One region of the Irregularibacter muris genome, then DNA from elsewhere that is predicted to be linked to it. Evidence: riboswitches for the same ligand, from Rfam matches in the RefSeq annotation. Region 1 holds a riboswitch; the other holds the start of a gene.

Region 1 (11,053 bases):
AGGCAAAAAAGTTAATCCAGGAGGGTGTGATAGGAGAAATTATCACCTTCAAAACTACTTTTGGGCATGGCGGTCCTGAAACTTGGAGTATAGACCCGGGAAAAAATGTTTGGTTTTTTCGTAAAAGTGAAGCTGGCTTGGGAGCTATAGGAGATTTGGGTATTCACAAAACAGATTTAATTCAGTTTTTAACAGGCCAGGTGGTGGTGGAGACTACCGCTAAGTTAGTGACTTTGCATAAAAAGGATGCTCAAGGTCATCCCATTGGAGTAGAGGATAATGCCTTTTGTATTTATAGAATGAGCGGTGGTATAGTGGGCACCATGACGGCCAGTTGGAATTATTATGGTCCAGAGGACAATAGCACCATTTTGTACGGGACTAAGGGCATTATGCATATCTATGATGATGCTCAGTACTCTATCAAAATAATGCTGAAAAATGGAGAAAATATTTACTATGATATTGATCAAATCCAAACCAATGACAATCAAAGCAAGTCGGGAGTAATTGACCACTTTGTGGAATGCCTCGTGGAAAACAAAGAGCCAGAGATTTCAGGGACGGAAGCTCTAAAGGCCATGAGGGCAGTTTTTGCCAGCATGGAATCTTCCAAAACAGGAAGAACGGTTGTGGTGCAGCAATATTAAGGAGGGATCTTGATGAAATTGGGTTTTGTCAGCGCAATTTTGGCAGATTGGAGTTTTGAAGAGGTTATTGATACGGCCAGTGACATGGGTTATCAATGTATAGAAATGGCCTGTTGGCCAAGGGGGAAGGCCCAGCGCCGTTATGCTGGGGTCAGCCATATTGATGTAGAAAATCTTACGGAGGATAAAGTTAGCTATATAAAAAACTATTGTACCAGTAAAGATATAGAAATTTCTTCTCTGGCCTTTTATCCCAATCCCATGGATGAGAATTTGGTCAAATGCCATGAAAATATTGAACATCTAAAGAAAGTCATTCATGCAAGTAGCAAGTTAGACATTCATAGGGTCACCACCTTTGTGGGGAGAAATCAAAACAAAACAGTGGAGGAAAATATTGAATTATTCAAGGAAATCTGGCCGCCCATTATTCATTATGCTGAGGAAAAGGGGGTTAAAATTGCTATAGAAAATTGTCCCATGCTCTTTGGGGAAGATCAGTGGCCAGGGGGGCAAAATCTCTTTACCTCTCCTAAAATTTGGCGACAGCTCTTTGAAATTATTCCCAGTGAATACTTTGGGATCAATATAGATCCTAGCCATTTTGTGTGGCAGGGCATGGACTATATTTCCCCTATATATGAATTTAAAGAGAGAATTTTCCACGTTCACTTTAAGGATATAAAAATACATCAGGATAAATTAAAGGATGTGGGAATCATGGCCTATCCCTTAGAATACATGAGTCCGAAATTACCGGGACTGGGAGATGTGGATTGGGGAGCCTATGTATCTGCCCTGACCGATATTGGCTACAAGGGTTATGCTTGCATAGAAGTGGAAGACAAGGCCTTTGAGGAGAGTAAAGAGCCCATCCTTGACAGCTTACGACTTTCCAAAAAATATATGGAGAATTTTGTGATCTAGGGACAGAGGAAAATCTGTTCCTTTTTTCTTTTAAAAGGTGTATAATTAAATTTTATAGGCTTAATTTACGTATAGAATTTTAAGGAGGAAAAATATTGCAAACAAAAGAAAATAAGATGGGTGTTATGCCCGTAAATAAACTTCTGATTAATATGTCGGTACCCATTATGATCTCTATGTTGGTACAAGCTTTATATAATGTTGTAGATAGTATATTTGTGGCGAGAGTCAATGAAAATGCATTGACGGCGGTTTCCCTAGCTTTTCCCATACAAAACCTTATGATCGCCATTGCAGTAGGTACTGGGGTAGGGATTAATGCTCTTCTCTCAAGAAACCTTGGAGAAAAAAATTACCAGAAGGTCAATAGTACGGCCAATAATGGTATCTTTTTAGGACTTTTAAGTTATGTGGCATTCTTGATCTTTGGTCTTCTGTTTTCTAAGACCTATTTTACAGCCCAGACCCATGATACACAGATTATTGGGTATGGGACTTCTTATCTAAGTATTATCAGTATAGCATCTATTGGGATATTTATTCAGATTATATTTGAACGATTACTTCAATCCACCGGAAAAACCTTTTATACCATGATCACCCAAGGAATGGGTGCGATTGTGAATATTATCTTGGACCCTATTTTGATATTTGGATACTTTGGATTGCCGGAAATGGGCGTAGCGGGTGCAGCGGTGGCCACAGTCATCGGCCAAATAGTGGCAGCAGTTCTTGCTATTATTTTTAATCTTAAAGCAAATAAAGAAGTTACAGTCAAGCTCAAGGGATTTAGGCCTAATCTAAAGACCATTAAAGATATCTATTCTGTAGGTATTCCTTCTATTATTATGATGTCCATCACTTCAGTGACTACCTATGGCATAAATAATATTTTAATCAAGTTCTCTTCTACAGCTACCGCTGTTTTTGGAGTGTATTTCAAATTACAAAGCTTTGTATTTATGCCTGTCTTTGGTCTAAATAACGGCATGGTTCCTATTATTGCCTATAATTATGGTGCCAAGTCTAAGGAGCGACTTATCAAAACCATTCAATTGAGTGTAGCCTATGCTCTTTGTATTATGATCTTTGGTCTAATCCTCATTCAAACATTTCCCGGAGGGATGTTATCTTTATTTAGTGCATCAGAGGATATGCTCAGTATTGGTGTTCCAGCCTTGCGTATTATTAGCCTAAGTTATATTTTCGCGGGTGTCAGCATTGTCGCAAGTTCTGTGTATCAAGCCTTTGGCAATGGTTTATTAAGCCTGATCACTGCTGTTTCAAGGCAATTGGTAGTGTTGCTACCTGCGGCCTATGGATTATCTCTATTTGGAAATGTGAATCTTATATGGTGGGCCTATCCTATAGCAGAAGTCGTATCTATTATTTTAAGCATTGTGTTTCTTAAATATATTTATAATCAAAAGATTGCCCATATGGAAAATCATGAAAGGGATATAACCACTGTGGCATAGGGGAAATATACCTCCTAGATGCTAACGACAATACCAAGGGAGATCTGCAAAAAAGTTTATAGGAATCTAAAAAGAGGGGAGACGGTTGTCTCCCCTCAAGTTGTTTAAAAAGTCCTGCTTTGTGTCATTCTCAATGTAGCGTAGCGGAGTGAAGAATCTTAAACCAGCTTAAATGCTAGATTCTTCCCTATGCTCACAGTGACAAATTCAGGTATTTTCCTTTATATATGTTTTTTAAACAGTCTCAGGGGAGACGGTGATCTCTCCCCAAGATGGTTGTTCATCCTCTCCTCCCAGTCCTAGAACTCTTTGTTTTTATATATTATTGTAGAGATACCAAAGGATAGAGCGTAGAGAAGTAGAGAAAAGAGCAAAAGAACAAAGCTTAATATCACGAAGTCTAGGGACACTAATACATTGAAGAATTTTGTTGTCATGATTTTTTGTCCATATCTTCTAAGGATATTGGGAATTAACATAAGGAGTAGATAAAAAATCCCATTAAAGATTTGTACTTTTCCTTGACTATAATATTGGAAAGGTAAATAAAGGGAAAAGAAAATCAGCGTAAAAGCTATAGCCAAAAAAATGGTAAATATAGAAGATGGGCTTCCCCTAAAGCTATCGGACATAAATACACCAATCAAGGTACTCAAAACAAACATAAGGATGTTAATGCCCAATGAGTATACCCCTAGGGTATAATATCTGGCCTTTACAATTTCTCTTCTTTTCACCGGAAGAGAATTGACAACGACATCTCCTTGGCTTTTACTCTCATGTTGAGACAAAAACATGGAAGCCACATAGGGAAAAACAAAGGCAAGAAAGGCATAAGCCAGTTGGGAGATGAAGAATACCTCTTGAGACATAATAACAAAGGTAAAGAGGATACCGACTATCCCTATAATAAAGTTTACATATTTTAATAGCTGGAGATCTTTCCAGATTAATGCTTTCAAAAATAACACCTCCTAATAAACATCCTTAGATTGATATAGCGCAATAGAGATCCCCAAAGACAATAGAAATATCCCTATCCCTAAAAGAGGAGATTGAATCCCTTTAAGCAATGTAGTAGAACCCTGCAGAACAAAATGGTTAGTCAGCAGAATATAAATAAAAACATGGGCTAAACGAGCAATTTTAGAAGGGAATATATAATGTAAGGGTATAGCAATAGATAGTGAGAATAAAGAGAAAAAAGAAACATCTTTTATAAGAGATATATGGAAAAACTCCAGAATGTTAAATCCTAAAAAATTTAAAATGCTCATATACAAATAGGTATAAGGAATAGAAAGCCCAAAAACAATCAGAGCAAAGATATATTTATTGACCACTACTTCCCATCTTTTTATCGGCAAGGAACCCAAAAGCATATTTGAATCCAGAAGTTCCTCATAGGCAAAGGAAATCAGAGGGAGTAAAAACGTAAAGGTAGAAACACAGGCAAATATCATAATCCCAGGGTTTTCCATGCCCGTGATAAACAAGAGCAATAGAGGATAGAACAGCAATAAAAAATAAGTTTGTTTATTCCCAAAACTTAAAATAAGATCCTTTTTAATCAACGCAAACATGTTATTCCCCCCTTACCATATAAACCATAATGTCTTCTAGACTAGGTTTTTCTATTATTACTTTATCTTTTAGGGTATTTTGTATGATTCTTGGACTTTCTGTCAATCCCTCAAATCCAACTTTAGTTTCCCTAAGGGAGATAAAGTTTTTTCGAATGGAGGCATCTAAAAGATGGGGTGCTCCTTTTACAATTTTAAAAGATTCTAGAATTTCATCCTTAGACTTAGAGAATATTATTCTCCCTTTATTGATAAAGGTAATATAATCGGCAATCTTTTCTAAATCTGTGGTGATGTGGGTAGAAAAGAAAATAGATTTATTTTCATCTTGAATAATATCGTATAAAATATCTAAAATCTCTCTTCGAAAAACAGGATCTAGACCCGAGGTGGGTTCATCCATGATAATCAATTCTGCCTGGTGGGAGAGGGCAAGGCTAAGAGAGAACTTCATCTTCATCCCCTTAGATAATTTCTTTATTTTCTGCTTTGGGTCCAAGTCAAATCTTTTTAAATACTTTTGAAAGGTGTCTTCTACCCAATGACTATAAAAAGGGGAAATAATATCCTTCATTTGTTTTATAGATAAATCTTCATAAAAATAAGAGGAATCATAGACAAAACCTATCCGATCTTTGATTTCTTTCTCCTGTTGTACATTGTCTTTTCCAAAAATTTTAATTTTACCCTCATCTTTTTTCAAAAGATTCATGATGAGTTTAATGGTGGTGGTTTTCCCAGCCCCATTGGGTCCGATAAAACCCATAATATACCCTGGTTCTAAGTGAAAAGATACATTGTCTAAATTGAAATTTTTAAAGGATTTGGATAAATTCTCTACTTGTAACATCTCTATACCTCCTGAAATAAAATCTGTAGCATTTCTTGAACTTCTTGATGACTTAACCCTAATAATTTACTTTCTTTGACCACTTCCAAAAGTTTTTCTTCTATAATCTTTAATTTCTTTTCCCGTAAAAGTTCTTTGTTCTGCATGGCCACAAAGGAACCCTTTCCTTGCATGGTTTGGATAAAACCTTCTTTCTCCAATTCCTCATAGGCTCTTTTGGTGGTAATCACTGATATTTGCAAATCCCTGGCAAGGCCTCGAATAGAAGGCAAAGCATCTCCCTCTTGTAGATGGCCCCTTATGATCATGCCTTTAATTTGACCGGCAATCTGTTGATAAATAGGTTCATTGGAAGAATTGGATATCATAATTCCCATGACAACCCTCCTTCTACACAGCTGTGTATAGTGTGACTATACTGTATATATATTATATTAACAGTATAGAAAATATATACTTTTTTGTCAATAAGTTTTTTGAAAAGAGATAGAGAAGAAAAGAGAAAAGTTTGCCTTGCTAGCAAGGAACCAAGCTTTTCTATATCACTGGAGCGACCTTGGCCGCTTTCTTGTAAAAATTTAGTTGTATTTTTGAAAGTATGGGAATATAATGAGTTATAAGACAAGTTAATAAGTCAAATAGGTTGCATGAAGATATGCATGAAAAGGGAAACAGGTTAAAGTCCTGTGCGGTCCCGCCGCCGTAAAGTATAGTATGTGCTGTTTTTACTAGCCACTGGGAAACTGGGAAGGCAAAAACAGTTTTTGTACTGAGCCGGAAGACCTGCCTATATGAAGGAACAATTGGAAACTTCACGGGATATGAAGTGTTGTTCATGGTGACCAGAAGATAACATTCTATATATACCATAGAATACAGAGAAAAAACCCTTTCCCGTGAGGTGGAAAGGGTTTTTTCTGTTGGCAGGAAAACAAATGAAGTAGCAGCTGATGGCTTATATTTATTGAAGGAGGTAGATCATGGGGAAATTTGATGAAGTATGTTATACTTTTATGCCAGAGAAAAGTATGTTCTGTGATTTTGAAGTATTGACCGATGGATTAAGTAGTTATCTGGGATTGGTGCACTCTATAGCAAAACAGGAGAACTATCCTAGAAATTTACAGGAAGATGTATTATGGTTATGTGAAATGTCCCTTCACGTTAACGGTTCCTTAAGAGGAAAGTTAGCGGTGGAGAAGGAGGACTTGGAGAAACTGCACAAATTGTATCAAGAGTATCAGGCCGATATAAAGATTAAACATTTCACTTTGCCTACGGGGTCCTATCTGTCCTGTCAGATAAATATTGCTAGACATAAAGCCAAGGAAGTGGTCAGGCTACTGAATAAAATTCATCGAGAGGAAAAGGAAGTCCCCTCTATACTTTTTTCCTTTACCAATTTATCGGCCAACTTCTTATATATACTAAGCCTTTATGTCAATATTTTAGATAAAGAGGAGAACAAATTATTTACATCCAAAAGTTATGAATTAAAAATATAAGAAAACAGCACAAACTTCACCACTTCAAAATAAAAAGGAGGAAAAGTAAAGATGAATAAAAAAGTAGGCATTATTATTGGCGTTTTATTAGTAGCGGTATTATTATTTGTAGGTTACAATACATTCCTGTCTCCCAAGGGAGTAGAAGGAGAAAAAAAGGTAGTCATACAAGTGGTTAATGAAAAAGAAGGGGTAGATAAAGAATTTACCTATACTACAGATCACGAATTCCTACTGGCCCTTTTGCAAGAACATGAAGAAGAGTTAGGAGCAACCTTTACGAAATATGATTTTGGTACAATGGTTACAGGACTGATGAATTATGAGGCTAAGGAGAGCGAAAGTGAGTATTTTTATATCACCGTAGATGGGAAAGAAGCAGAAACAGGCCCCCAGGAAATCCCTATAATGGATGGAGAACATTACAAATTTGAGCTACAAAAATTCTAAAATGAGAGCCAAGGATATTGCCCTAATCGGGCTACTCAGTGCTACCATTACAGGGGGGAAATTAGCCTTATCCTTTATTCCTAATGTGGAAATTGTGACCTTGCTTTTTATTATTTATGCCAATGTCTTTGGAATAAAGAGGACTTTCCTAGTATCGCTCATCTTTACCACCACGGAAATATTTATTTATGGATTTAGTACATGGCTAATCGTATATTACTTTGTTTGGCCGTTGTTGGTGGTGCTATCAGGAACCTTAGGAAAGAAGGTAAAAAGTGAATATGGCTTTGCCATCTTAGGCGGGATTTATGGATTAGGTTTTGGAGCATTTTTCGCTGTGGCAGAATCCTTTTTCTATGGTTGGGCCTATGGCATTACCTATTGGGTAAGGGGATTGCCCTTTGATATCATTCACGGAGTCTCCAACTTTATCCTAATATTAATACTTTTTAAGCCTTTACAAAAGGTCATTTCCCATCAAGGAAAAAGAATAATTCTAGACTAAGGACACAGAAACAGGTCTTTATTTCAAAAGAAAATAATAGATGCTTTATCTCTAAAATAATTTATTTTTAGCCATCTTCATATCTTCCTTTCCCATGAAAAGTGTGCATATTGCACACTTTTTTCTTAATGCAGGAAAGGAGGTCTTGCTAGTAAGGGACCAAACTTTCTTAAAGCAGAAATTCTAGGCTCCTTGTTTCTTTTCCCTCTTGTTCCTTGGGGAAGACATTGATACAATAGGCTTATGATGGAAAGGAGAGATGAAAGTGAAGATGGTATCGTGGAATGTCAATGGTCTTAGGGCCTGTATGAATAAAGGATTTATGGATTATTTTAAGGAAGTGGATGCAGATATTTTCTGTTTACAGGAAATAAAACTACAAGAAGGTCAAATAGATTTGGACTTAGAAGGATATGATATGTACTGGAATTATGCAGAGAAAAAGGGATACTCCGGTACAGCTATTTTCACAAAACATAAACCTTTGTCGGTAAGATATGGAATAGATAGGGAGGAGCATGACAAAGAAGGGCGAGTCATTACCCTAGAGTTTGAAGACTTTTTCATGATAACTTGCTATACTCCAAATTCCCAAAGAGGTCTTGCAAGATTAGCGTATAGAATGGAATGGGAAGAGGAATTTAGACAGTATTTAAATGAATTAGATAAAGAAAAACCTTTAATTCTATGCGGTGACTTAAATGTTGCCCATAAAGAAATTGATTTAAGAAACCCTAAAAGCAATACAAAAAATGCAGGCTTTACTATAGAGGAACGGGAAAAAATGACAAAGCTATTAGAGTCCAAGTACATTGATACCTTTAGATATTTTTATCCCGAGAGGGAAGATGCTTATACTTGGTGGTCTTATATGAGACAGGCTAGAGATAGAAATGTTGGTTGGAGAATTGACTATTTCATTGTATCAGAAAGATTAAAAGATTCATTAAAGGATAGTGAGATTCATTCAGAAGTTTTAGGAAGCGATCACTGTCCCATTGTTTTGACATTAGAAATATAGCCATTAAAAGCCTTGAAAATGGCAGGAGGAATCGTTGTGAACTTATTAAGTGTAGAGAATATATCAAAAAAATATAGCGAAAAAGAGCTATTTCATCATATAAGTTTTGGAATACACGAAGGGGATAAAATTGGACTGATTGGCATTAATGGCACAGGGAAAAGCACTTTGCTCAAGGTACTTATAGGACAAGAGGCAGCAGAGGATGGAAGAATTATTAAAGGGAACGACGTCAGGATTGAATACCTGAGCCAAAATCCTTATTTTGATCAGGAATCTACAGTTTTAGAGCAGGTATTTCAAGGAAGTGCCAAGGAAATGGAGATCATTAGAGAGTACAATAAAGCCTTAGAGTCCCCAAGGACGTCCAGTGAGGAAATCATTAGACTAAGTCAGCAAATGGATGCTTTGAATGCCTGGGAATTAGAAAGTGAGGCCAAGACCATCCTTACAAAATTAGGCATTACAGATTTTAAAGCCATAGTGGGAAAGCTATCTGGGGGGCAGAAAAAAAGAATAGCCCTGGCATCGGCTTTGATTAAACCCAGCGATTTACTGATCTTAGATGAGCCTACCAACCATTTAGATGATGACTCCATTGATTGGTTAGAGGGATATCTAAATAATCGAAAGGGTTCTCTCTTGATGATTACCCATGACCGGTATTTTCTAGATAGAATCGTGAACAAAATTATAGAATTGGATAAGGGAAAGCTCTATGAGTATCAAGGAAACTATCAGTATTTTTTAGAAAAGAAAATGGAACGAGAGCAATTACAGAGTTCTTTAGAGCAAAAAAGACAGCAATTGTATAATAAAGAGTTAAAATGGATAAGAACAGGGGCTAAGGCTAGAACCACCAAGCAAAAGGCAAGAATAGGGAGATTTGAAAAGCTCAAAGAGGGAAAAACAAACCTAAATACAGAAAAGATGGAGTTATCTGTAGGAGCTACAAGACTAGGACGAAAAGTAATAGAAGCAATCAATATCTCAAAAAGCTTTGGAGATAAAAAGGTCATCCAAGATTTCAGCTATACTCTTTTAAGGGATGACAGAGTAGGCATCATAGGAGCAAATGGCAAAGGAAAATCTACCTTAATCAACATTCTAGCAGGTAAAATAAAGCCAGATACCGGTAGGGTAGAAAGTGGTGAAACCGTAAAGATCGGTCTATTTTCCCAGGAAAGCTATCATATTGATGAAAAGCTTAGGGCCATAGAATATATCAAAGACGCAGCAGAATATATAGAAACTGCCCAGGGAGATAAAATAACCGCCTCTCAAATGATGGAAAGATTTTTATTTGATGGTACCCTACAATGGACCTATATTTCCAAACTTTCTGGGGGAGAAAAAAGAAGACTGCACCTTTTAAGAGTATTGATGGAGGCGCCTAATGTACTTTTATTAGATGAACCTACCAATGATCTGGATATAGAAACCTTGACCATTTTAGAGGACTATTTAGAAGGTTTTCCAGGGGCGGTGATTGCGGTATCTCACGATAGATATTTCCTAGATAAAATAACCGAAAAAATATTCTTATTTAAGGAGCAGGGAGAGATAGAACAACATACGGGGAATTATACTGAGTTTTTATTGTCCCAAAAAGATAATCTTGAAGAAGACAGTCAAGACAAAGAAAAGAGTCCTAAGGAGAAAAAGGTCAATATCTCTTACAAAAGGAATAAAGAAAAACCTTTAAAATTTACTTATAAAGAACAAAGAGAATATGAAACCATAGATGATGAGATTACAGAATTAGAGGATAAAATAGAAAAAGTAGAAGCACAAATGGGGCAAACAACGACTGATTATATCCTTCTTCAGGAATTGACAGAAGAGAAGTCTAAGCTGGAAACAGCTCTAGAAGAGAAAATGCAAAGATGGGTATATCTCAATGAATTAGCTGAAAAAATTGGACAATAGGAAAAGGGATAGGAATAGGTAAATTTCCATAAGAACCCAAGAGAGGGTAGAGGATATGTTTTATAAGTCAAGTGAAGGGCAAACAAAATGAATAATGAATTTCTAGAAGGATAGCTGCTACATCTAATGATAGTAGATAAATAATAAAATTAAAA
Region 2 (11,053 bases), 140 kb from region 1:
GTAAATGCTCTACTCTAATCACTCTTTCATTGCCAATAAGGTTGAAGGATTTTTCAATACAATTCATAAGTTCTCTCACATTTCCAGGCCAACTGTAATTCACTAGAATATGAAGGGCATCCTCTTCTATATCCTCCACAAATTTTCCAAAGGTGATATTCATTCTTTTTATCCCGTTTCTAACAAGCAAGGGGATATCTTCTCGAATATATCTTAGAGAAGGCAGGGGGATGTCCAACACATTGAGGCGGTAGTATAAATCCTGTCTAAATATTCCTTCTTTAACCATTTTATCTAGGTCCTTATTGGAAGCAGAGATTACCCGGATATCTAGGTCAATCTCGTTTTGACTTCCTATCCTTCTTACCTTTCTCTCTTGGAGTACCCTTAGAATTTTCGATTGAAGGTCAAGATGCATTTCGCTAATTTCATCTAAAAATAGAGTTCCCCCATTGGCTTGTTCAAAAACTCCCTGGGTTCCCCCCTTTTTCGCTCCCGTAAAGGCTCCATCTGCATAGCCAAAGAAACTACTTTCCATAAGATTTTCAGGAATTGCTGCACAGTTAATCGCCACAAAGGGTTTATTTCCTCTGTTGCTGGCATTATGAATGGATTGAGCAAAGACTTCCTTGCCTGTGCCCGTTTCTCCTAGAATCAATACATTTGAATTGGATTGGGTGGCAATATGAGCAATTTCCTTTGCTCTTTGGATTTCTCTAGATTTCCCGATAATATCCGAAAAATTATATTTTGCATCCTGATATTTTTTCATTTCGTTCATCAGGCTATGGCTTTTTTCTACATGGTTTTCATTGTTAAACCCAAAACCAAAGCTTTCTCCTAGGGGTATTCGCACGGCACTTGCCCCATCAATATAATTGGATTCTCCAATAATTGGTTTTTGTTTACTCATGGCTTCATTGGCATCTTTACTTATGGTGCCAATGAATTTATCATTTACTTCTCCATTGGCATTGACTGAGGCTAACCTCTTTCCTTCAAAATCAAATACCACAGCTTCTCCCCCCGCCACTCTGGCGATAAAGGGCAGAGTATCTATAATAGACTTTTTAAGAGAATTCCTGTAGTTCACCCGTTCTACATTACTGCAACACAAAACATAATCTCCTATAGGAATGCACCAGGTCTCTGCTCCATCTTCCAATTGAGACATTCCGTATACCGCTTTTTGCTTCTCTGCGGACTTTTTGGCTAGTTCATAAAAAACTCCTCTAAGATTATGCTTCTCATTTCCTTGAGAATCTATGGTCATTATTCTTTCACCATTTTTATAGGTAAGGGCTGCATATCCAGTGGTGACCCTAGCAATAATAGGAAGAGAACCTAGAAGCATATCTTTTAATTGATCCATCTTTAACATTCCCCCGCTGAAATATAATATTGAGTACTACTATTTGTCTTCTTTTTATTATAACAAAAGGATAGGATTTTGAATACAAACTGTATAACTTGCTGTATAACTTGCTGTATAACTTGCTGTATAACTTGAAACCGATTGTTTTATCCTATGGAAAGTATCATCGTGTTGCTTCTAAGATGGAATTCACAGAAGCTAGGCTAGACTTTTTCTTTATCCTAATAATAAATCCTTGGATAAAGTCAATATCCAAGGATTTATTGTTAGGTTCTCTATTGATTTCCTTAAAAAGTAGGTTCAATTAATCCGTAGTTTCCATCTTTTCTTTTATATATCACATTAATGTCATCGGTTTCTCCGTTAGAGAATACAAAGAAGTTATGTCCTAATAATTCCATTTGAAGAATAGCTTCTTCTACGGGCATTGGTTTCATGGCAAATCTTTTGGTTCTTACAATTTCAGGTTTACTTTCCTTTTCCTTTTCGGAGATAAACTCTGTTGGATCAAATTTAAAAGTACCACTTTTTGTCTTTTTTTCTATTTTTGTTCTATGTTTTCTAATTTGTCTTTCTAATTTCTCTGTTACATTGTCAATCGTTGAGTACATATCATCAGTTGATTCCTCTGCCCTTATGATTGCACCATTGATAGGAATAGTGATTTCTAAAATATGTCTGTTTTTTTCGACGCTAAAGGTAGCAATTACCTCGGTAGAAGGATCAAAATATTTGTTTAACTTTTTGAGTTTCCTTTCTAGCACCTCTCTGATCCCCTCTGTAACGACCATGTTTTTTCCACTAATTGTCATACGCATCTTCAACAACTCCTTTCAATGCCTTTCTATACAATAGTATTCTATCTTCTTCCTCTAAATTCCTTTATGATCTTGTACAAATTTAGAGTCTGTAAATACTGCTTGTATATCCTTTATTATACCCAGGGAAAAGCCTATCAATCATGGGATGAAAAACTTTTTAAATAAACTTATACAAATATCGACAATTTTCTGCCAAGTTGTTATGTGAATAACGTGGATAACTCCATAGTTGTGGACATTTTATCTGTGGATAAAGTGGATAACCCTGTTGATAAGTTGGGAATAGGGTGTTTATTCTGTGGAAAAGATGTTAAAAAGGTGGATAGTCCCTCTCCCTTTTTCTACATTTTTTGCAAGAAAAAAGCGTGTACCCTTACACGCTCTTGCTTACATATGTATTTAGCTGACCTGGTTTTTTCCCCCACACTCGCCAGCTGGAAGGTTAGCTTGGGGGTTACCCTCACCATTCTTCTCTCAGTTTTATTACTGGCTGGTCTTACTTCTAAGCCGCACCATGATCAGTAATTCATTTTGATTACCTTACGTGGATCGTTTCGCCTGCGACTGGCATCGACTTTCAACCACAGACCTAGATACATATGTCTATCCTATTATAAACTTTATTTATTCTTTTTTCAAATTTTTTTCTCATATAAATGGACTAGTATTCTCCTATATTCTATGGTAAGATGAAAACAATAATTGAATAACAATATTTAAGGTGTTCATTTTAAAGAATGAATGAAAAGGGAAAAGGGTGAAAAACCCTTACAGCCCCCGCTACTGTGAGTAGTTATGCCTATATCATACCACTGAAAACCGGGAAGGGATATAGGATAAAAGCTGCAAGTCAGGAGACCTGCCTCAAATATTCATGCTATTCCTTCGGAGGGAAGGATTGGGTACTTTTACATATTTTGTCTCTGAGACCAATCTTTGCTATTGGTCTTTTTCTTTTTAAAAGGCTCTTTTTCCCTGTGGGAAAAAGAGCCTTTTTTCTTCCCCTACAAGAAATAGCCACCTATCTATGGAAAGGAGGATGGCCCAGTACAACTTAAAGTTCTGAATGACTATAAAATTTAGGAGGAAAAAAATGAAACTTTGCAAATCTTGGTTGAAAAAAAGTATTTCTTTGTTAGTTGTTTTAATGATGATGATCTCCATCCTAGCCCCCAGTTTTGTCTTTGCTTCAGAGGGCACAGGGGAAATAATAGAAGAGAATGAAACTCCTATGGAGGGCTTAGAAGAAGAGAACTTAGAAGAAACTGAAGAACCTCTTACTTCTACTCCCATAGAGGAAATGGAAATTAAAGAAGAAGAAAGCACCCCATCACCTATAGATGAAGAAAAAAGCCTAGAAGAAACTAGTGAGGTAAAGGCTATAAAGGAGCAGGAAACGGTTTCCTTGTTCTCAGAAAATTCCACAGAAGACAATGAAGAGCCATCTACTCCCTCTTTAGAAGAAGCATTAAAAAAGACAGTAGACTATTATAAAGCCAATCCTCCCCAATCTCCTAGTGGAGCGTGGGAAACTTATGTTGGCCTATGGGGTGCTGGAGAAAATTTAAATAACACCCCTTGGCCAGAGCAGGCATGGGTATCTACAGATCCTGATTTAAAAGCAAATACTACGAGTAATGATTATATTTATTATGGATATAGTTTATTGGCTCTTGGTAAAGACCCTTCTACAATATGGGGCAGAAATTTATTTGCCGAACTATCCACCCAGCAGAATGATAGTGGACTCTTCTCTACCCCAGGCAAGCATATCTTTGCCATGTTACTCCTAGATGCCGGAGAAAAATTAGGCGCTGATGTAGGAATGTGGAACCAAGAAAATAAAGAAAAAGCCTTAAATAGTTTGTTATCCCAGCAAAAATCAGATGGTACTTTTTCACCTTTTAGCAAGCCTGATTATGTTGGTTGGGCTTTAATAGTTTTATCACAATATCGTGATTATCCAAGGGTAAATGCATCTATAGATAAAGCTTTAGCTTATCTACATAGTATCCAAGATGACAATGGTAGCTTTCCTGACACAGGTGGATGGGGAGCAGGAGAAAACGCAAATTCCCAAGCCTGTGTAATCCAAGGCCTTGTCGCTGTGGGCGAAGATCTACTTAGCCCTCAAAGCCCATGGATTAAAAATGGAAATACCGCATTAGATGCTCTATTGGCATTTCAAAAAGAAGATGGATCCTTTAAATGGAGTAAACAGTCTGATGGAGCTATTGGTATGTCCACCAAACAAGCTCTGGTAGCCCTAGTAGATTTACAAAGTGGAGAGTCCACTTGGAATAGGATAGGAAAAGAAATGTATTTGCCCTCTGTAGGAGAAAAAGATGTGGAAGAATTAATCGCCCAAATCAATGCCTTCCCCTCTCTATCTAGTCTTTCTTTAAAGGACAAGGTACAGGTAATGGGAGCTTATAATCGATATCTACAACTCCCTGAATACTATCAGAATCAAGTTACTAATAAAGATATTTTACTGGCTTCCCGGGAAAAAATAGTCAAAACTGAAAACCTTATTCAATCCATTGAAGAGGCCATCTGGAATCTTCCTGGAGATATAGAGGACATTACCCTGGAACATAAAGAAGCTATCTTAGCCATTATGAAAGACTATGAGTCTTTATCCCCTGAGGATCGAGAGTATGTACAACATTATGCCGAAGTATTAGATGCTAAAAATAAAATAGATGAATTAGAAGAGCAAAAGGCCAAAGAAGAAGAAAAGAAAGATCAGGAAGATCAAGAGGATACAGAAATTCCTAAAACCGAAGGGAAAAATCCTTCCCCTGAAAATCCAAAACCTCAAGATAAGGGTGAGATAGAAGAGTCAGAAAACAAAAGCCCTATTTTGGCTGGTTCAGACAATAACCAAGGCAATACCAAAGGAAATAATCCAAAAACTGGGGATCAATATCTATTCCTTCCCCTATTGTTATTCATTTCATCCTTAGGAACCACTTCCTACTTGGTCTTTCAGAAAAAAAATGCTCTGTCCCAAGATCGTCACTAATTTTTATGTTTTAAATCTCCTAGGGCAAGGGTAACTTGCCTTAGGAGCAATTATAGGAGGGTAGCCATGAAAAACAAACTCTTTATTTTTACTCTTATTGTATTTCTTCTTTTTTCCCTCTTTACGGGTTGTAAAATCCAATCTGTAGAGGAGTATCACAAAGCTGAGGATGCTGTAAGCCAAGAAAATCTTTCAGATACATCGAAAGATTCCTCCAATAGTATAGAAAAGGATACTTCTTCTGCCCAGAAGGAGGATAAACCTTCCTCTAAAACCCAGGATGAATCTTCTAAGGACAAGGCTTCCAAAACAGAAGCTTCTTCAGATAAGAAAACAGCACCAGTAAAATCAATATCTGAAAAAAGTAAAACATCAAATTCCACAAAGAATTCTTCAACAACTCCCTCTTCTTCTAAAGGAAATGGAGATACAACCGACAATAAAAATACCAATACTTCAACCCCAAAACCAACTTCACCCAACAAAAATACATCTAAGCCTTCTACTCCTCCCAAAGAAGACTCTCCGCAATATGTCACTCTAGAGATTCGGGTAGATACTATATTGAAAAACTATGATAAATTAGATCCTGCTTTAAAGAGCGAAAAGTTTGTTCCTTCTAATGGGGTGATTCTAAAGAAAACCAAATTTCCTTTAAAGGAGGGAGAAAGTGTCTTTGATATTTTGGTTAAGGCCACTCGTAAATCTAGAATTCATATGGAATATCAAGGGGCAGACAAAAACCAATATGGTAGTGTCTATATCCAAGGAATCAATAATATCTATGAATTTAGCTGTGGAGACTTAAGTGGATGGATGTACAATGTCAATGGCAGTTATCCTAATATAGGGGCCAGTGTCAAAAAGGTAAAAAATGGTGACCATATTCAATGGAATTATACCTGTGATTTAGGAAGGGATTTATGAGAAGATTGGTAAAAAAATTCATTTCTAAAAAGGAGGGGAAAAAATGAGCGCTTTTGCATCTTATCATCCCATTGTGTTATTTTCCTATTTTACTCTAGTGATTTTATTCTCTATGTTTTATATGCACCCTGTTTATCTAGGCATATCTCTTTTTTCTTCTATCCTCTTTTTAGGAAGTTTAAAGGGGATATCTGCCCTTAAAAAAAGCATATTCTTTTCCATCCCTGTTTTTCTCCTCATTGCCCTTAGTAATCCTCTCTTTAATCATAAAGGGGTTACTCCATTGTTTTATATGAATCATAATCCCATCACTCTAGAAGCCATCCTTTATGGCCTGGGTATGGCGACCATGATCCTGACAGTGCTTTTTTGGTTTGGCTGTTATCATGAGTTCATGACATCGGATAAGTTTATTTGTCTCTTTGGCCCCTTCCTCCCCTCTATGGCCCTTGTTTTATCCATGACTTTACGATTGGTCCCTAAGTTTAAACACCAGATACAGCTCATCACTAACTCTCAAAAAACCTTAGGGATGTATATCACTTCAGGAAGTATCTTAAAACGGGGGAAAAGTGGTATGCGTATCCTGTCCATCTTAATTACCTGGGCTTTAGAAAATGCTATAGATACGGCGGACTCTATGAAGGCTAGGGGATATGGTTTAAAACCCCGTTCTTCCTATTCCCTATTTCGATTTTCCAAAAGAGACGGTCTTTTCTTAGGAATCACCCTTCTCTTGGGAGGCCTCATTATTTTAGGAGAAACCTTAGGTTGTTCTTCTTTTCTCTATTATCCCTATGTCTCTCCCTTAGAGTTTTCTCCCCTCGCCCTATTTTTCTATTTTTGTTATTTTGTACTCATGATATTACCTGTAGTGGTTGAAAGTAAGGAGGAAATGACATGGCGTTTATCCATATCCAAAATTTAAGTTTTTCTTATCCCCTTCAGGCAAAGAAAACCTTAGATGATATTTCCCTTTCTATAGAAGAGGGGGAATTCATTGTTTTATGCGGTAGCACTGGTTGTGGCAAAAGTACTTTATTAAAGCATCTAAAAAAAGATCTCGCTCCCCATGGAGAAAAAACAGGAGAACTCTTTTATCAAGGGATAAATATCCAAGAGATAGATGAAAGAACCTTGGCTTCTGACATTGGATTTGTCATGCAAAATCCTGATCATCAAATTGTCACAGATAAAGTATGGCATGAATTAGCCTTTGGCTTGGAAAACTTGGGTCTACCCTCCTCTATAATTCGCCGAAGGGTAGCTGAAATGGCAAGTTTTTTCGGCATTCAAAATTGGTATAGAAAAAGCACCGCCGATTTATCTGGAGGCCAGAAACAATTATTAAACCTAGCCTCTATCATGGTGATGAACCCTAAGGTTTTGATCTTAGACGAGCCCACCTCCCAGCTAGATCCCATTGCGGCCTCAGAATTTATAAATACTTTAGTGAAAATCAATAAAGAATTATCCCTCACCATTCTTTTGGTGGAGCATCAATTAGAAGAGGTTTTTTCCCATGCGGACAGGGTAGCCCTTCTAGATAAGGGAAAGTTAATAGGTTATGACAAACCCGAAAAAGTGGGAGATATTTTAAAAAGTTCTCAAAACCCTCATCATCCTATGCTTTGGGCTCTTCCCACCCCCATAAGAGTGTATAATGGTCTCCATGGCTCAGATTCCTGTCCCCTAACCCTTCGTCAAGGTAGGGATTGGCTCTCTAAGAATTTTTCCCCTGTCCCGGCTCCTATAGAGATCCAAAAACAAAAGGACTCTTCTAAAGAGGTTGTCCTAGAGTTAAAAGAAGTATGGTTTAGGTACAAAAAAGATCTTCCTGATGTATTGGAAAACCTTTCCTTGAAGGCTTATCAGGGAGAAATTTTGAGTATCTTAGGGGGAAATGGGGTGGGCAAAACCACTGTGCTCGGTCTTTTATCCGGTCTATATCACCCCTATCGGGGAAAGGTTCTCCTAAAGGGGAAAAATATAAAAAAATATGGAGAAAAAAAATTATATCATAGGAATTTGGCCATGCTGCCACAAAACCCTCAGAATATCTTTGTGGAAAATTCTGTAGAAAGAGAATTTAAAGAAATGACCAAAGCAATGAAGTACTCTAAAATAGAGGCCCAGGAAAAAACCCAAAAGATTATTCGACAATTAGGCATTGAAGAACTCCTTTCCAAACACCCCTATGATTTAAGCGGAGGAGAACAACAAAAGGTAGCCTTAGCTAAAATATTATTATTAGAACCTCAAATTCTCCTTTTGGATGAACCTACCAAAGGGATAGACGCCTATTATAAAAGAGAATTTGCAGAGATTTTATTTCAATTAAAATCCCAGGGGGTGACCATTATTATGGTGAGCCACGATATTGAATTTTCTGCCCAATATTCTGATCGCTGTGCTATGGTCTTTGATGGGGATATCGTCTCCCAAGAGGATGTTTTTACCTTCTTTCGAGAAAACCATTTTTATACCACTGCAGCCAATCGAATGGCCAGACATATCTTCCCCCATGTCATTACCTGTGAGGATGTGATTCATTCATGCAAGTCCAATCAAAGAAAAGTCATCTAAATAAAAAAAAATATCAGCTACTCTCTTGGATAATCCTTCTATTGGGTATACCCATTGTGATTCTCCTGGGCGTCAAACTTTTTAATGATAGAAAATATAATCTTATCTCGATTATCATTGCCTTTTTTGCCTGCGTGCCTTTTTTTCTCCAATTTGAAAGGAGAAAACCTAGGGCTCGAGAAGTCATGGTCATTGCTGTGATGTCAGCTATTTCCGTTACAGGGCGATTAATTTTTGCAGTCCTACCAGGATTTAAGCCTGTTACAGCCATCACTGCCATTACGGGAATAGCTTTGGGCCCAGAAACAGGCTTTTTGACTGGAGCCATATCGGCTATAGCTTCTAACATGTTTTTTGGTCAAGGTCCCTGGACTCCTTTTCAAATGCTTTCCTGGGGACTTATGGGGTTTATAGCAGGGATTTTAGGAAAGTTTAATATTATGCAAAATAAAATTATTTTAAGTCTTTATGGCATATTCTCTGGCATACTCTATTCTCTTTTAATGGATATTTGGTTTGTTCTCTCCATAGATGGTTTATTTTCCTGGGACAAATATATCTTCGCCATTGCCTCTGCCCTCCCCTTTATGGTGATTTATGCCCTCTCTAATGTGTTTTTTCTCCTTCTTTTTTCCAGGCCCCTAGGAGAAAAGTTACAAAGGATGAAAACCAAATATGGACTTATGGAATAAAAATAGTAGCAAAGCTGCTTCCGCTAGGGAACCCTTTCCCTTCGACGATGGCAAAAATGCTATTCTCCACCACCCTCCTAATGCGGCAGGGGAGATTCCCCTACAACTCCTTCTTTCCATTCAATAAAACAAGGGATTGCCCTTCTATAAATCATGGAGAAGCAATCCCTTTGCTTATTTTTTTCGTGCATGTACTACAGTTCTAGCCTCTTTAAATTCATAACTACAGGTAGATAGGGTAATGATTTCTTCCTCTCCTGCAAAAGCAATATCCCTATAAAATTTTGCATTGTCTTTTAATTTTTGTATATGAGCTAAAAACTCTTCCTTTGAGGAAAAGGAGGTTTTCAGGTAATCTTCATTTCCGCTGAGGACAGAAATTGCGAAAATTTCATAAGTAGATTTTTCTCCTAGAAGATTTATATCAAACTCTCTATTTTCATCAAAAAAATCCTTGTTTTTATACTGGACCAAATTTTCAAACATAGTTCCATCCTTCATATGATGGCCATAGACAATAAGATTTTGATCCTTGGAAAAATCATTTCTATAGTCCATGAAAATGGAACCGTGAATAGACTTTTTCCCTTCAACATCATGGGTTAAATAAAAATCATTATCCTCTCCCTGGACTATTGGATAATCTATTTTCGTCCCTTCAATCTCTATCCAACCTATAATATTTTGATTTTCCCCTTGGAGTTTTTTAAAGCCTTCTTCCCCTTTTCCTGGAGTATGATAAATTTGAGATAATTCTTGGGCAGTTTGTTTGTTTTGAAAGCTTTTATAAAAATAATTGATTATCATTCCAGAAGAAAATAATAAACCTGCTATAGATAGAATCAATAAACTCTTTCTCACTCTTCCTTCTCCTTTTCATGAAGCCTTTCACCAAAATCCTGCTTTTCTCTATATATTTTTCTGTTTCCTATTCTATCTGCCTTCCTCCTGCAGCTGTAGCAAAATAAACTTCTCCTGCTCCTGCTGTCTTTAGCACTTTTGCACAGGCATTAATGGTTGCTCCCGTAGTATAAACATCATCTATGAGCAATAAGGTTTTCCCCTTTAATAATTGCTCATCACTGACTTTAAAAACTCCTGCAATATTTTTCTGCCGCTCCCACTTGGTCAAGTCGGTTTGATGAGGGGTATCCTTTGTTCTCATTAACCCATTTTTCAATAACTTGATATCTACTATGGATATTATCCCTCGGGCCAGTTCTTCTGCTTGATTGAACCCTCTTTCCTTTAATCGGTTGGGATGTAGGGGAACGGGGATAATAAAATCAATATTATCCTGCCAAGGCATAGTCCCTATCTGTTTGGCCATTTCCCGTCCTACCCATCTTGCCAACTTGATATTTCCCTCATATTTAATTTCCTGAATAATCTTCTTTCCCCCAAAAATATAGGTGAATAAGGATATGCCTTGCTTAAAGTCCTGCTCATAAAAGGTGCAATCGTGGCAAAGACCGGTATCTGCATTTCCCTCTTCCTTACCGCATTTGACGCATCTTTTTTCTCCTATCCAAGGAATTTTCTCCACACAGGGATAGCAAAAGGGCCCCCTTTCAAACAGCAAAAGCTTATGACAAAAAAGACAATATCCATCCCTTGGGAAAAT

The links. A riboswitch is a leader RNA that binds a small molecule or an ion and turns the genes downstream of it on or off. The one in region 1 is predicted to bind cobalamin.
Region 2: it holds a riboswitch for cobalamin, as region 1 does, so the genes downstream of both, NSA47_RS04415 (prenyltransferase/squalene oxidase repeat-containing protein) here and NSA47_RS05090 (ATP:cob(I)alamin adenosyltransferase) in region 1, are expected to answer to the same signal.

The regions. Positions count from the first base shown of each region.
Region 1 covers NZ_JANKAS010000003.1:144,473-155,525, reverse strand. The annotation lists gene NSA47_RS05125 (Gfo/Idh/MocA family protein) at 1-650, shown strand, start outside; gene NSA47_RS05120 (sugar phosphate isomerase/epimerase family protein) at 663-1,577, shown strand; gene NSA47_RS05115 (MATE family efflux transporter) at 1,694-3,055, shown strand; gene NSA47_RS05110 (ABC-2 transporter permease) at 3,355-4,017, opposite strand; gene NSA47_RS05105 (ABC-2 transporter permease) at 4,030-4,638, opposite strand; gene NSA47_RS05100 (ABC transporter ATP-binding protein) at 4,640-5,488, opposite strand; gene NSA47_RS05095 (GntR family transcriptional regulator) at 5,491-5,865, opposite strand; cobalamin riboswitch at 6,112-6,293, shown strand; gene NSA47_RS05090 (ATP:cob(I)alamin adenosyltransferase) at 6,469-6,993, shown strand; gene NSA47_RS05085 (hypothetical protein) at 7,045-7,443, shown strand; gene NSA47_RS05080 (hypothetical protein) at 7,406-7,948, shown strand; gene NSA47_RS05075 (exodeoxyribonuclease III) at 8,214-8,969, shown strand; gene NSA47_RS05070 (ABC-F family ATP-binding cassette domain-containing protein) at 9,006-10,898, shown strand.
Region 2 covers NZ_JANKAS010000003.1:399-11,451, forward strand. The annotation lists gene NSA47_RS04400 (sigma-54 interaction domain-containing protein) at 1-1,372, opposite strand, end outside; gene NSA47_RS04405 (hypothetical protein) at 1,539-1,679, opposite strand; gene hpf (ribosome hibernation-promoting factor, HPF/YfiA family) at 1,663-2,193, opposite strand; cobalamin riboswitch at 2,899-3,077, shown strand; gene NSA47_RS04415 (prenyltransferase/squalene oxidase repeat-containing protein) at 3,290-5,224, shown strand; gene NSA47_RS04420 (DUF4430 domain-containing protein) at 5,291-6,151, shown strand; gene NSA47_RS04425 (energy-coupling factor transporter transmembrane component T) at 6,195-7,079, shown strand; gene NSA47_RS04430 (ABC transporter ATP-binding protein) at 7,052-8,737, shown strand; gene NSA47_RS04435 (ECF transporter S component) at 8,707-9,429, shown strand; gene NSA47_RS04440 (hypothetical protein) at 9,413-9,556, shown strand; gene srtB (class B sortase) at 9,604-10,290, opposite strand; gene NSA47_RS04450 (ComF family protein) at 10,358-11,053, opposite strand, start outside.